3 regions of the Pseudomonas sp. JL23 genome follow, and region 3 is predicted to be linked to each of the others. Evidence: predicted binding sites of a transcription regulator. Region 3 holds the regulator's gene; each other region holds the start of a gene.
What was found. The regulator FliA, encoded in region 3, starts transcription of late flagellar genes. The targets are predictions, from matches to a motif close to CTAAAGTTTNNNNNNNNNNNGCCGNTAA.

Region 1 (4,659 bases), 2.4 Mb from region 3:
TTTTAGATTAGTGCGCAGCCTTGATGATCAGGTCCGCGACGACTTGCGGGTAAGACAGCATGGCGACGTGGCTCGACGGGACTTCAACCGAAACCGCATGCATGCGCTTGGCCTGGTCCAGTTGCTGTTGTGGCGAAATGATTGCGTCGTTGCGCGCCACCACCACATATGAAGGGACGTTGTGCCATGCAGCGTGGGTGACCGGCTGGCTCAGTGCACGACTGTTCAGGGCGCCCTGGGTGGCGGCGACCAGCTCCTGTTCAGGCCTTGGCAGGTCCTGGGCGAAGTATTTGAAGACGCCTTCATCGCTGACTTTGACGTAGCCGTCTGCATCCTTGACGAACGAGACCCGGCCCGGCGTCGGCGGATAGTCCTTGGCGGTATCCAGTACAGACTGGCCGTTGTCCGGCGCATAGGCCGCTACGTAAACCAGCGAGTGAACCTTGTCGTTCACGCCTGCATCAGTAATCACCGCGCCGCCCCAGGAGTGACCCACCAGCACCACCGGCCCTTCGGCATTGGCGATAGCGCGGTTGGTGTAGGCGACATCGCCGGCCAGGGAGTCCAGCGGGTTCTGTACGGCGACGACTTTCAGGCCGGCCTTTTCCAGAATCGGGATCACCTTGTTCCAGGAGGAACCGTCGGCGAAAGCACCGTGAACCAGCACGACGGTCTTGGCGGGAGCCTTGGCGCTTTGTTCCTGGGCAGCGGACAGACCGGCGTGGCCCAACAGCGCTAATGAGGTTACGAGTGCGGCGAGTTTGGTTCGGGCTTTCATCACGGTGTTCCTTCGCTTGGGGTTGTTGAGTGAATGTGTGGCTACTGTAATTGCAATTAGACCAGTCGTATAGTGTTTTTTTATTTTTTTTTGCGATCGTCAATTGGCGGTAAATAAAGAGGCTGGATCAGAAGTCAGGAGTGCGGTGCCAGAGCGTGGCCAGGCATCTATATATGGCGGGGCATAACGTCCGTGGGACCGGCTTTAGCCGGGAAGACTCAGGTGCAGACGATAAAGATGCATCGGCAGTACTAAAGCCTTCCCGGCTAAAGCCGGTCCCACAAGGGGGGGCTGTTTGTTCAGGGGATACGGAGGATCTGCCGGGTCGTAGCCATGGCCGTGGCAAATGGCTCGGTGCTGCGTGAGATCTTCACCATGACACTGGCGCCAACCCACAACTGATAAAGGCTCTGGGCAATGGCATCGGGGTCGCCGTTGATCTTCAACGACCCTTCGCCAGCACCTGTCTCGATGGCACGCGCCAGGCGCGAGGTGATGCCCGAGGTGCCGCGCTTGAGCACGGCGCGCATGGCTTCCGAGAGGTCGGCCACTTCCACACCCAGTTTCACAGCCAGGCATTTGCCTTGGCAATCGAGAAAGGATTGGGTGTCCTGCCAGATGCGCCAGTAGTTGAGCAAGCGCTGCCCCATGTCGAGGCCCGGCTGGCTGAGGGTCTGGTCGAGGTCGCTCAGGTAGTCGTGGAAATAGCTTTCCAGGATCGCTTCGCCAAACGCATCCTTGGAGCCGAAGTAATGATAGAACGACCCCTTGGGGACGCCCGCTTCGGCCAGGATCTCATTGAGGCCCACAGCGGAGTATCCCTTGGCGGCCATGATGCGTTGGCCGACATCGAGGATGCCTTGGCGGACGTCGGAGGTTTCTCGTTTCTTTGGACTGTTCATGCAGGGCATAATATCTTACTAGTTGATCGGTCTACTAGCTGTTTTTACGGGCGCCGTCGACATCATTGATTCTCGGGCATGGGCGGCGGCAGTCGCAGGGCCACGCGGCCCCAGCAGCGGCTGATTTCCCTGGCAATGTCGTTAGTGCCGGGCCTGGCTGCTGCCATTTCACGCACCTTGAGATGCTCGAGCAGCCAGTCGTCCGTCCATCCCGCCCATTCGCCGACCACCGACCTGAGGTTGGCTTCCAATACCGGAAATACTTCGCGCCACAGGATGCTCTGTACTTCGAAAGGCGAATAGCCGGTTTCCAGGACTGCCCTCGCGACATAGTCAAAGGTGGCGTCATCGATCTCGGTATCGAGGAAAAACTCTGAAAGTGCCTGCCAGATCTTCAGACGGTTAGCGTCGACAGCTTGCATGTCACACCCCCTGGATACTCAGGCAATTGTCGGATCCTGGGAGCCAGCTTCTATACGCCCCCTTGAAACGGCTAAAGATATTAGGTTTTCTGTCGAATGTAGAGAGTAGTGTCGGGATGTGTCCGCTGGGCGAGAAGTCCGATAGCCTGACCAGATATTGCCAACTGTCTTTCCAGCGCGAGCGAAAAAACCATGGGTTTGAGAAATATAAGAATCGCTGCCAGAGCATTTATCGGTTTCGCCGCGATAGCCTTGCTCAGTGTGCTTCTCGGTCTGTTTGCGTTGAAGCAGATCCATGAGGTGCAATTCCAGGCCTCCGACATCCAGAACAACTGGATGCAGCGTGTCAGGATCCTTGCCTTGGCCAATGCTTCCCTGGATCGTTTTCGCCTGGGAGAAATGGCGCACATCCTGTCGGGCACCGACGCTGAAATGCAGACGTACGAGGATAAGTCAGCAGGGCGCCTGAAGAGCGTCAAGGAGCAACTGAGCCAATACGCTGCGTTGTTGAACACGAGCGAGGAAAAAAATCGTCTTGCTGTGTTCAACCAGAGCCTCGATGCCTACGCCAATAACCACACCAATATGCTCAAGCTGTCGCGGTCCGGCGATAAAGATGGCGCGCGGGCATTTCTCAACAGCATTCGCGAAACCTATGAGCAGATGACCAAGAACTTCGATCAACTGATTGATCTGGCCAACAAGGGCGCGGAGCAGGCCGGTCAGCACTCGGTGGATGCCTATGAGCATGCAGTGAGCGGCATCGTCATTGTTATCCTGTTGGTGGGTGCCGGCACCATTCTGGTTGCCTGGCTACTGACCCGCAGCATCACCGGCCCGATCATCGAAGCGGTGCAGGTGGCCGAAACCATTGCCAAGGGCGATTTGACCCAACCGATCAACCCGACGGGCAACGACGAAGCCACGCGCTTGCTCAAGGCGCAGGAGATCATGCGCAACAACCTCGTGCAGACCTTGCAGAAAATCACCGGGTCCTCCAATCAACTGGCCGCTGCGGCGGAAGAGCTCAACGCGGTGACCGCCGAGGGTAGCCGTGGTCTGCAACAGCAACATGGCGAGATCGAGCAGGCGGCCACGGCCGTCACCGAAATGACCACGGCTATTGAAGAAGTGGCAAGAAATGCTGCGTCCACCTCCGAGCTTTCCCAGGAGTCGCGCAATATCGCGGTGAAAGGTCAGCAGCGCATGGTCGAGGCGCTGAACTCCATTCACTCGCTGACCCGTGGGGTTGAAGTCAGCTCCGGCCAGGTCAGCAGCCTGGCCGATCAAGCCAAGAGCATTGGCAAGGTACTCGACGTTATCCGCGCGATTGCCGAACAGACCAACCTGCTGGCGTTGAACGCCGCTATCGAAGCGGCCCGGGCAGGTGAGGCGGGCAGGGGCTTTGCCGTGGTTGCCGACGAAGTCCGTGCCCTGGCCCATCGCACCGCCCAGTCGACCCAGGAAATCGAACAGATGATCGGCAGTATTCAGGCCGGTACGACTAATGCGGTCAGCACTATGCTGACCAGCAGCAATATGACCCAGCAGACCCTGGAACTGGCTGAACTGGCGCAACAGGCATTGGCGGACATTGTCGCGGCCAACGACGAAATCAACGACCGCAATATGGTGATTACCTCGTCAGCCGACGAACAGGCCCATGTCGCGCGGGCGGTCGATCAGAACCTGCTGAACATCCAGCAATTGTCGGTGCAATCCTCGGAAGGCTCCAGCCAGACCACGATAGCCTCGCAATCCCTTGCCAGCTTGGCGTATGAACTGAATACCCTGGTCAAGCACTTCCAGATTTGATTGGGGCCCCTACCGGCAGTCGCTTGCACAGGGCAGCCGGTATGCCTTGCTTTGGTTTTACCCGGTCTCGATCCGGGCATTGGTTGGGTGACTCGATAACGGCCAGCAACCTTGAAAAACTGCAGCTAAGCTCACTTGCGCTGAGGCGGCGGCAGGAGCGTTGCGTCAGGAAGTCAATGTCTGGCAAAGGAGTCCGCCGCCATGAACGCCGAACACAGTCGTTACAGCCCGCCCACTTTGCTGGTGGTGGATGACACGCCTGATAATTTGCTGTTGATGACCGATCTGCTCAAGGACCGCTATCGGGTCAAGGTGGCCAACAGCGGTGAAAAGGCCTTGCGTGTGCTCCAGGGTGACAGCCTGCCGGACCTCATCCTGCTTGACGTAATGATGCCGGGGTTGTCCGGCCATGAAGTGGCGCAGCAGCTCAAGCGCGAACCGCGTACCCGTGAGATCCCCATCATTTTCCTGACTGCCATGGTCGGCACTGAAGACGAAATTCATGGCCTGGAACTGGGCGCGGTCGACTACATCACCAAACCTGTCAGGCCGGCGCTGGTCCTGGCGCGGGTGGATACTCAGCTCAAGCTCAAGGCGGCGAAGGATTTCCTGCGCGATCACAACGATTATCTGGAAAAAGAGGTGGAGCGCAGGACCCGCGAAGTCATCGCGATTCAGGATGTGGCCATTCAGGCCATGGCGTCACTGGCCGAGACTCGTGATAACGAAACCAGCAACCACA
Region 2 (4,659 bases), 2.8 Mb from region 3:
GGTTTCAGGTTCTGGCGCCGGCCATTCATCCTGATGGTCGGGGCTCGGGGATTTCAGTGTTTGCATATGCAGGTCCTCCTCTGCAACGAGTGTTGGGTTCAGCTCTCGGTGTCGCGCTGTTTTGCCGGGTCGCGCTGGACGATGACCCGTGTTGCCGGCGATGTGCCGATCTTCTTGCCGCGGCGATAGACCTCGAAATACACATCGACCAGGCCGTACTGGACATGGCTGACAAAGCTGTAGGCGATGCACAGCACGCGGACCGTGGCGGTCATGCCGACGGCGTGCATGATGCGGGTCGAAGAGCGGTTCAGGCCCCAGTGGAAGACGATGGTGTCGCCCTCGGCCATCCGCGGCGAACCGGGGATATGGATGCAGATACCGGCCCAGGCCTGGGCATGGCTGATGTTTTGCGGGTCGAGGTTGGGCAGGCGCGGGGCTTGCAGGGTGTTGGAGATGTCCTGTACCCAGGGTCGATGGGGTGTGGGTACGCTGTGGTCCTTTGCAGGGAGGATGGCCGGGTTTCCGGGGGTATCGTCGCGGGATATGTCGTGTTGTTCAACTGAGTGGCCTGAGGGGCTGTCTTGATCGTGTACGTTCATCATCGGCTCCTGTATTAACCATTGGGCAATAAATAGTTAACTACTAATGTTCACCGTTTTATTTGGCGACAAACATTACAGGTCGTAATTGGCAGGTGCGTCAAGTTTGAGGGGCTGTACCGGGATAGTGTTCAAAAAGGCAACAGTGGTTGTTGCAAGTTATTGCCTGGTAGATGCAGCTTTACGTTGTAAATGGTCTGTATCGCCCGTGTGGCAAGGGATTTGGCGATCAGCGGTGTGAGGGGATGTTGTCAGGAGGGGCCTCTTTTCTGTAGGAAGCCTGTAGGAGATTAGTCATAAATAAGTCGTTATTGGAGACATGAAGGCGTCCTAGGAAACTGCCTACTCAGATATCAGAAAATACACTCAGCATTAATATATAAGTCTGTCATTCAAATGTGTGGGGCTGATGGGAAGTCTTGACCATATGAATATAAGCAATGGCTTGGGCCGCTGTTTTTAGAATGAGCTCTGTCGGAGCCGGCTGGCTGCGATAGCGGTGGCGCAGCGAGCGTTTCGCACTCGTTCTCCACCAAGGCGGCTCCCACGACCGCCCGTTCAGCCAGTGAGATTGAAGCAGGCCCCTGCGCCTGTCAGGGGCCTCCAACTTATCGGTTAAAACGCTCCACCAGCGAGTACTGGGTGTTGGCCGTATCGGTAAGCTCACCGCTGAGTTTGGCCGAGCGTTGTGCTTCGTCTGCGGTCTGATCGGCCAGTTGCGAGATGGTGGCGATATTGCGGCTGATCTCGTCGGCCACGGCGCTTTGCTCCTCGGTGGCGGCAGCGATCTGGGTGGTCATGTCGGTGATGTTGGCCACCGCCTCGCTGATGCCGATCAGCGCCTGGTCAGCCTCCAGTACCCGGGCAACGCCTTCTTCGGCCTGACGATGGCCGGAGTTCATGGTTTGTACGGCGTTGTTGGCCGTGTGTTGCAGCTTGGCGATCAGGCCATGGATCTGCCCGGTGGATTCGGTGGTGCGCTGCGCCAGTTGGCGGACCTCATCGGCAACCACGGCAAAGCCACGGCCCATTTCCCCGGCCCGTGCCGCTTCGATGGCGGCGTTGAGGGCCAGCAGGTTGGTCTGGTCGGCAATGCCCTTGATCACATCGACCACGCCACCGATTTCGTCACTGTCCTTGGCCAGTTGGGTCACGGTCAGGCCGGTTTCGCCCACGGATGTCGACAGGCGTTGAATGGCTTCGCGGGTCTCGCTGGCAATGTCACGGCCGCGACGGGTCAGCTCATTGGCCTGTTGCGTGGCGTCAGCGGTGCGCTGGACGTGATTGGCGACTTCCTGAGTGGTCGCTGCCATCTGATTGATGGCCGTGGCGACCTGTTCGGTCTCAACGCGCTGACGCTCCAGGCCGCTGGAGCTGGCATTGGCCAGGGAGTTGGAGGTGCGGGCCTGGCCGTTGAGTTGCTCGGCAGTGTCCTGCAAGCGGGTCAGGCAGGTTTTCAGGCGGGCTTGCTGACTGAGGATAGACATTTCCAGGCGCGCCTGAGGGCCACGGCTGTCGGTGTACATCTGTGCAATCAGCGGGTCGGACGTGGTTTGTTCGGCCAGGCGCAGCAGACGCTTGATCCCGCGCTGTTGCCAGCTCAGCCCGAGCAGCCCGAGCGGCACGGAAACCGCTGCAGCCAACACAAAGCCCCAATGCGAGTTGAGCCACACGCCAATCAGGAAGCTGATCTGGCTGACCATGATGAAGGGCAGCCAGTCCTGCAGCACCGGCAGCCACTTGTCCCGGCCCGGGATAGCCGACTTGCCCTTGTTGATGCGCTCATACAGCGCTTCGGCACGCTTGATCTGTTCGGCGGTAGGCTTGACCCGCACCGACTCGAAACCGACGACCTGGCTGTTCTCGTACATCGGTGTGACGTAGGCGTTGACCCAGTAATGGTCGCCGTTTTTGCAACGGTTCTTGACGATGCCCATCCAGGGTTGCCCCTGTTTGAGGGTGGTCCACATGTGTTCGAACACAGCCGGCGGCACGTCGGGATGGCGCACGATGTTATGGGGCGCGTTGAGCAGCTCTTCACGGGTAAAACCGCTGATTTCGACGAATGCTTCGTTGCAGTAAGTGACCACCCCTTTGGCATTGGTGGTGGAGATCAAGCGCTGTTGCGCCGCAAAGGTGCGTTCGCGTTGAGTGACAGGCTGGTTATTGCGCATGAGCTGATTAGATCCGCATAGGCTTTCGAGAGTTATCGGCAGCGATGTCGATAAATTGAGACGAAGGGTGGGTGACGATCACTGCACACTCGTTTGAGTGCAAGGGCCGTTCACTCCAGCATCGGGTAGCTGAACAGGCCGAAATGCGCCAGATTCAAGCCGAAATGAGTGAGGACTGCCGCCGGGAGGCCGCCCCATCGATAAGCCACGCCGTAGCCGACACCGGCCAATGTCGCGAGGAACATCCATTGCCATCCACCTCCAATGTGGGCCAGCCCGAACAGTGCCGCAGCGCACCCCAGGGCCAGGGTGTCGCCCTGTGCGATCCCTTTGAATAAACGTTGCAAGCCGCCTTGAATATAGCCACGAAACAGCAGCTCTTCCGTCAGGCTTACCAAAAGCAGGTTATTTGCCAGCCATAGTGCCGCTGTATCCGGCCATTTTGGCGACCAGATAACGACCCCCAGAAACATCGCCAGCGTCATGCAGATCACCGTGGTGAGTAGCAGCATGAGCAATGTGATCTGCAGCGCGCGCCCAGCAGACTCGCCGGTTGCCACCCATGGGCAGGCCAGCAGCAGCCAGAAGCCGATCAACGGTTTGTCGAGGTTGAGGTTCATTGTGAAAGGCGCGGCCTCAGGGCTCAGACGCACCGCCGTTATCACTCTGGCGTTGGCAAAACCGGGCAGCCAGTGAGCCGCCAGGGCAATGGCCAGCACCACAAACAGGCCGTGACCGAGCCGGCGGACATGATTGGGTTGCGTGGGGCGGATGCAGATAACCGCCACGGCGAGCAAGGCAAAAGCGAGAACTGCCCAGGGTTGCAATTGACCGTAAGCCAGGGCAAGGCCGTAGCCCAGGGCGAGTAAAACAAAAGCGGTCCAGCGGATAACAGGCAAGACAAACTCCAGAGCGCCGTTCAGGGCGGAGCGCAGTTTAGCCCTGAATGGTGACTGGAGGGGTGCTACTTTGGGTGTAGGTGTTACGCCGAACCGTTGGAGCGAGGCTTACCCGCGAAGGAACCTCGCAGAGTATCAGGCAAGTGGCGCCATACCTTTCGCGGGCAAGCCTCGCTCCAACGGGATCCGCCATTCAGGCCGCAGCGTTACCAATCAACTGCCGCAACACATAATGCAGAATCCCTCCCGCCTTGAAGTACTCAACTTCATTGAGCGTGTCGATCCGGCACAGCACATCAAGGCTTTCCCGGCTGCCGTCCTCACGCACGATTTCCAAGGCCAGGCTCATCCCCGGTTGCAGGTCGGCGTTGCTCAGGCCGCTGATATTCAGGGTTTCCTTGCCGCTGAGCTTGAGGGTCTTGCGGCTCTGACCATTTTTGAATTGCAACGGCAGTACGCCCATGCCCACCAGATTGGAGCGGTGGATGCGTTCGAAGCTTTCGGCCAGTACCGCCTTGACCCCCAGCAGGTTGGTGCCCTTGGCGGCCCAGTCGCGGCTGGAGCCGGTGCCGTATTCTTGCCCTGCGATCACCACCAATGGCGTGCCTTCGCTCTGATAGCGCATGGCAGCATCGTAGATCGGCAGCTTTTCGTCGGTCGGCACATGCAGAGTAAAACCGCCTTCCTCCCCACCGAGCATCTCGTTGCGGATGCGGATATTGGCAAAGGTGCCGCGCATCATCACTTGATGATTGCCCCGGCGCGAGCCATAGGAGTTGAAGTCCCGGGGCTCCACGCCTTGCTGGCGCAGGTAGCGGCCTGCCGGGCTGTCGGCTTTGATATTGCCGGCCGGGGAAATATGGTCGGTGGTCACCGAGTCGCCGAGCAGGGCGAGAACCCGTGCGCCGCCGATGTCTGCGATGACCGGCGGCGGCCCGCCGATATCTTCGAAGAACGGCGGATGCTGGATATAAGTGGAGTCAT
Region 3 (4,659 bases):
CCGCAGCATCGCCGAGGCCATCGCCAACAACGCGGCGCGGAGTCAAGATACCGCCGCTTTGGTGGCGGCAGTGCGGGTCGGTCTGAGTCGCGCAATCGTGCAAAGCATTGTGGGGACTGAGCCGGAGCTGCCTGTCATCACGCTGGAACCAAGGTTGGAACAAATATTGCTCAATAGTTTGCAGAAGGCTGGTCAGGGTCAGGAAGAAGGCGTTCTTCTTGAGCCGAGCATGGCTGAAAAGCTCCAGCGTTCACTGATCGAAGCTGCCCAGCGCCAGGAAATGCAGGGTCAGCCGGTGATTCTGCTGGTCGCAGGTCCCGTCCGTGCAATGCTCTCGCGTTTTGGCCGACTGGCCGTACCGAACATGCACGTTCTGGCGTACCAGGAAATTCCGGACAACAAGCAAGTCACCATCGTAGCGACTGTCGGGCCCAACGGCTGAGGTAGTGAGTCATGCAAGTTAAGCGATTTTTCGCCGCCGATATGCGTCAGGCCATGAAACTGGTTCGTGATGAGCTGGGCGCTGAAGCGGCCATCATCGGCAACCGGCGTATTGCTGGCGGTGTCGAGCTGACTGCCGCGCTGGATTACAAACTCTCGGCGCTGGCGCCGCGTGTGCCGAACATTGAGCTCGAAGACGAACTGCGCAAGACGCAGTCGCGCATCGTTACCGCCCAGGCCGAGCTGAGCAATCGGGGTGAAGTCGGTGCGACTAACCGCCAGTTGTTCGCCGGGCTGCCGCTGGATGCCACAGATACCCATATCGAGCCGACCCTCGAAGAGCCGCCACGTCCGCTTACCTATTCCAGCGCGCCTGCTGCTGCGCAACCGGCCAGTGGCCAGCGCGCCTACGAATCCATGCGTTCCGAACTCAATGGCCTGCGCGAGCTGCTGGAAGTCCAGCTCGGCTCTCTGGCCTGGACCCAGTTGCAGGGCAGCCGCCCGCAGCAGGCCAACCTGTGGCGCCGCCTGCAACGTATCGGCCTGTCCGGCCCGTTGTCGCGCGACCTGCTGGCGATGATTCCGGATGTCGATGAGCCGCGTCAGGCCTGGCGCCTGCTGCTGGCGCATTTGGCGCGGATGATCGTGGTGCCGGAAATCGAACCTCTGGAAGAGGCGGGCGTGATTGCCATGGTCGGTCCTGCCGGCATGGGCAAGACCACTACGCTGGCCAAGCTGGCGGCGCGTTACGTGCTCAAGTACGGCGCGCAGAACATCGCTCTGGTGAGCATGGACAGTTTCCGTATCGGCGCCCAGGAGCAGCTCAAGACCCTGGGCCGCATTCTCAATGTGCCGGTGACCCACGTCGATCCGGGCCAGTCCCTGGCTCAGGCGCTGGAGCCGCTGCTGCGCAAGCGCGTGGTGCTGATCGATACCGCCGGCCTGCAGGCCAGCGACCCGGCCCTGCGTCTGCAACTGGAAAGCCTGGCCGGTCGCGGCATCAAGGCACGCAATTATCTGGTCCTGGCCACTACCAGCCAGAAGCAGGTGCTGACCGCCGCCTATCACAGCTACAAGCGCTGTGGCCTGGCCGGTTGCATCCTGACCAAACTCGACGAGACCGCAAGCCTTGGCGAAGTGCTGAGCCTTGCGATCAGTCACGAACTTCCCGTGGCCTATCTTACCGATGGGCCGCGTATACCAGACGATCTGCATCTGCCCCGTCGGCACCAGTTGGTGACCCGTGCGGTGAATGTGCAGATGCAGGAAGAGCCTAGCGAGGAAGCGATGGCTGACATGTTTGCCGATCTGTATCACAACCCCAGCAAGAGAGTGGGCTGAGTGAGGCAATACACAGGAATGTATCTGCATCGATGGTCTGCCAGGCACTGTTCTTCGTTGAACGTGCAGCCCGCAATGTGGCTTCGGTCTAAGCAAGACAAGGTAAAGAGATAACATGGGCAGCATGCATCCCGTACAGGTGATCGCGGTGACCGGCGGCAAGGGTGGCGTCGGTAAGACTAACGTGTCAGTGAACCTTTCACTGGCCTTGGCTGAGCTCGGCCGGCGCGTCATGTTGCTGGATGCCGACCTTGGCCTGGCGAACGTCGATGTACTGCTGGGCCTGACGCCCAAACGTACGCTTGCCGATGTCATCGAAGGCCGTTGTGAGCTGCGCGACGTGCTCTTGCAGGGTCCGGGCGGCATTCGCATCGTGCCGGCCGCCTCCGGCACTCAGAGCATGGTTCACCTGTCGCCAGCGCAACATGCCGGCCTGATCCAGGCGTTCAGCGATATCGGCGACAACCTGGACGTGCTGGTGATCGACACCGCCGCCGGGATCGGCGAATCGGTGGTCAGCTTCGTGCGCGCAGCTCAGGAAGTACTGCTGGTGGTGTGTGACGAGCCCACGTCCATCACCGATGCCTACGCCCTGATCAAGCTACTCAATCGCGACTACGGCATGAATCGTTTCCGGGTCCTGGCCAACATGGCTCAGAGCCCACAGGAAGGGCGCAACCTGTTTGCCAAGCTGACCAAGGTGACTGACCGTTTTCTTGACGTAGCCCTGCAATATGTCGGTGCCGTGCCCTACGATGAATGTGTGCGCAAGGCTGTGCAGAAGCAGCGCGCCGTTTATGAGGCTTTCCCGCGCTCCAAATGTGCACTGGCGTTCAAGGCCATTGCCCAGAAGGTCGATACCTGGCCGTTGCCCGCCAACCCTCGTGGGCACCTGGAGTTCTTCGTCGAACGCCTTGTCCATCAGACCAGCGCGGGACCGGTTCAATGACAGCGAGTGGCTATCGTATGTACAGCAAGGCATCCAAGGATTCGCAGTATGAGCTGATCGAGCGCTATGCCCCTCTGGTCAAGCGTATTGCCTATCACTTGCTGGCCCGTCTGCCTGCCAGCGTTCAGGTCGAGGACCTGATCCAGGCCGGCATGATCGGCCTGCTGGAAGTGTCGACCAAGTACGACTCCACCAAGGGTGCCAGTTTCGAGACGTATGCGGGCATTCGCATCCGTGGTGCCATGCTCGACGAAGTGCGCAAAGGGGACTGGGCACCGCGCTCGGTACACCGAAATACACGCATGGTCAGTGACGCAATTCGCTCAATTGAAGCGAAAACCGGTCGTGACGCTAAAGATCACGAGGTTGCTGCCGAACTCCAATTGAGTCTCGATGATTATTACGGGATTTTGAATGATACCTTGGGCAGTCGCCTGTTCAGTTTCGACGACCTGTTACAGGACGGCGGTGAACATGAGGGGCTGCACGAGGACGGCGCAAGTGGATCACTTGAACCGTCGCGCGATCTGGAAGACGAGCGTTTCCAGGCCGCGTTGGCAGACGCAATTGCCAACTTGCCGGAGCGTGAGCGGCTGGTGTTGGCGCTGTACTATGACGAGGAGCTGAACCTCAAGGAAATCGGTGAGGTTCTGGGGGTCAGCGAATCGCGTGTCAGCCAGTTACACAGTCAGTGCGCAGCTCGTTTGCGAGGGCGTTTGGGGGAGTGGCGAGCGCGCTGACAGATCTCTGGCGAGGCCTTGGGTGTCGTCGAATCTGTGGGTCGGCTGTGCAAAGCGTTGCGTGGTAAGAAGATAGAAAGACAGGAGTGGGTCGCGGGGGACCTTCAAATGTAGTTGCCCTTGGGCTCGACACCTGTTATTTGCCAAGCCCGTCGTCGTTTAGTGCAGCCGGTGAGCTGTGCCGGTATTAGATTTAACAGCGCGTTCAGGTACTGAATGCGTTAAAGACTGCTTGGAGGTCGAATTGGACAAGAACATGAAAATCCTCATCGTTGATGACTTTTCAACGATGCGGCGGATCATTAAAAACCTGTTGCGTGATCTGGGGTTCACCAACACGTCTGAAGCAGACGATGGGGTAACAGCCCTGCCGATGCTGCAAAGTGGCGCCTTTGACTTTCTCGTGACCGACTGGAACATGCCTGGCATGTCCGGTATCGATCTGCTGCGCCAGGTGCGTGCCGATGAACGCCTGCGTCACTTGCCGGTGTTGATGGTCACTGCCGAAGCCAAGCGGGAACAGATTATCGAGGCCGCACAGGCCGGTGTGAACGGTTATGTGGTCAAGCCGTTTACTGCTCAGGTGCTGAAAGAAAAGATCGAAAAAATCTTTGAGCGCGTAAATAGCTGATGTAGGCCGCGAGGGCGCTATGGAGCACAAAGATTCGTCAATGGGCGACTTCGAGTCGACCCTGAAGAAACATGCTAAGGAGTTGGTGAGCAGCCTTGAAAAAGGCCGGTTCGGCGACGCCGTGCAACTTATCCATGAGCTTAACCAGACCCGAGACCGCGGCCTGTATCAGGAAGTCGGCAAACTGACCCGTGAGCTGCACAGTGCGATTGTCAATTTTCAGATTGACCCGCACATGCCGCAAGCCGAGGAAGTGTCTCAGATCACTGATGCCACCGAACGCCTGTCATATGTTGTTCGGCTGACGGAAGGCGCGGCCAATCGCACCATGGATCTGGTGGAGCAAAGCACACCGCTGATGCATGGCCTCAGCAGCGATGCCAAGGAATTGAGCAAGGACTGGGGACGCTTCATGCGCCGGGAAGTCGGTGCCGAAGAGTTTCGCGAGTTGGCACGCAAAGTGGACGGTTTTCTGTCGCGCAGCGAGAAGGAAACAACACTGGTCGCCGCTCATCTCAATGACATTCTGCTGGCCCAGGATTACCAGGACCTCACCG

Region 1: a site for FliA is predicted at 2,174-2,201, ahead of AC1Z24_RS20165 (methyl-accepting chemotaxis protein). Genes of this name have one in related genera too.
Region 2: a site for FliA is predicted at 2,809-2,836, ahead of AC1Z24_RS22160 (methyl-accepting chemotaxis protein). Genes of this name have one in related genera too.

The regions. Positions count from the first base shown of each region.
Region 1 is NZ_CM167795.1:4,347,832-4,352,490, reverse strand. It holds gene AC1Z24_RS20180 (alpha/beta fold hydrolase) at 8-778, opposite strand; gene AC1Z24_RS20175 (TetR/AcrR family transcriptional regulator) at 1,078-1,680, opposite strand; gene AC1Z24_RS20170 (DUF7079 family protein) at 1,743-2,102, opposite strand; gene AC1Z24_RS20165 (methyl-accepting chemotaxis protein) at 2,295-3,917, shown strand; gene AC1Z24_RS20160 (HD domain-containing phosphohydrolase) at 4,119-4,659, shown strand, end outside.
Region 2 is NZ_CM167795.1:4,804,755-4,809,413, reverse strand. It holds gene AC1Z24_RS22170 (hypothetical protein) at 1-66, opposite strand, end outside; gene AC1Z24_RS22165 (hypothetical protein) at 99-602, opposite strand; gene AC1Z24_RS22160 (methyl-accepting chemotaxis protein) at 1,211-2,776, opposite strand; gene AC1Z24_RS22155 (lysostaphin resistance A-like protein) at 2,887-3,675, opposite strand; gene acnA (aconitate hydratase AcnA) at 3,869-4,659, opposite strand, start outside.
Region 3 is NZ_CM167795.1:1,996,202-2,000,860, forward strand. It holds gene flhA (flagellar biosynthesis protein FlhA) at 1-442, shown strand, start outside; gene flhF (flagellar biosynthesis GTPase FlhF) at 454-1,782, shown strand; gene fleN (flagellar synthesis regulator FleN) at 1,898-2,731, shown strand; gene fliA (RNA polymerase sigma factor FliA) at 2,728-3,471, shown strand; gene AC1Z24_RS09375 (chemotaxis response regulator CheY) at 3,728-4,102, shown strand; gene AC1Z24_RS09380 (protein phosphatase CheZ) at 4,122-4,659, shown strand, end outside.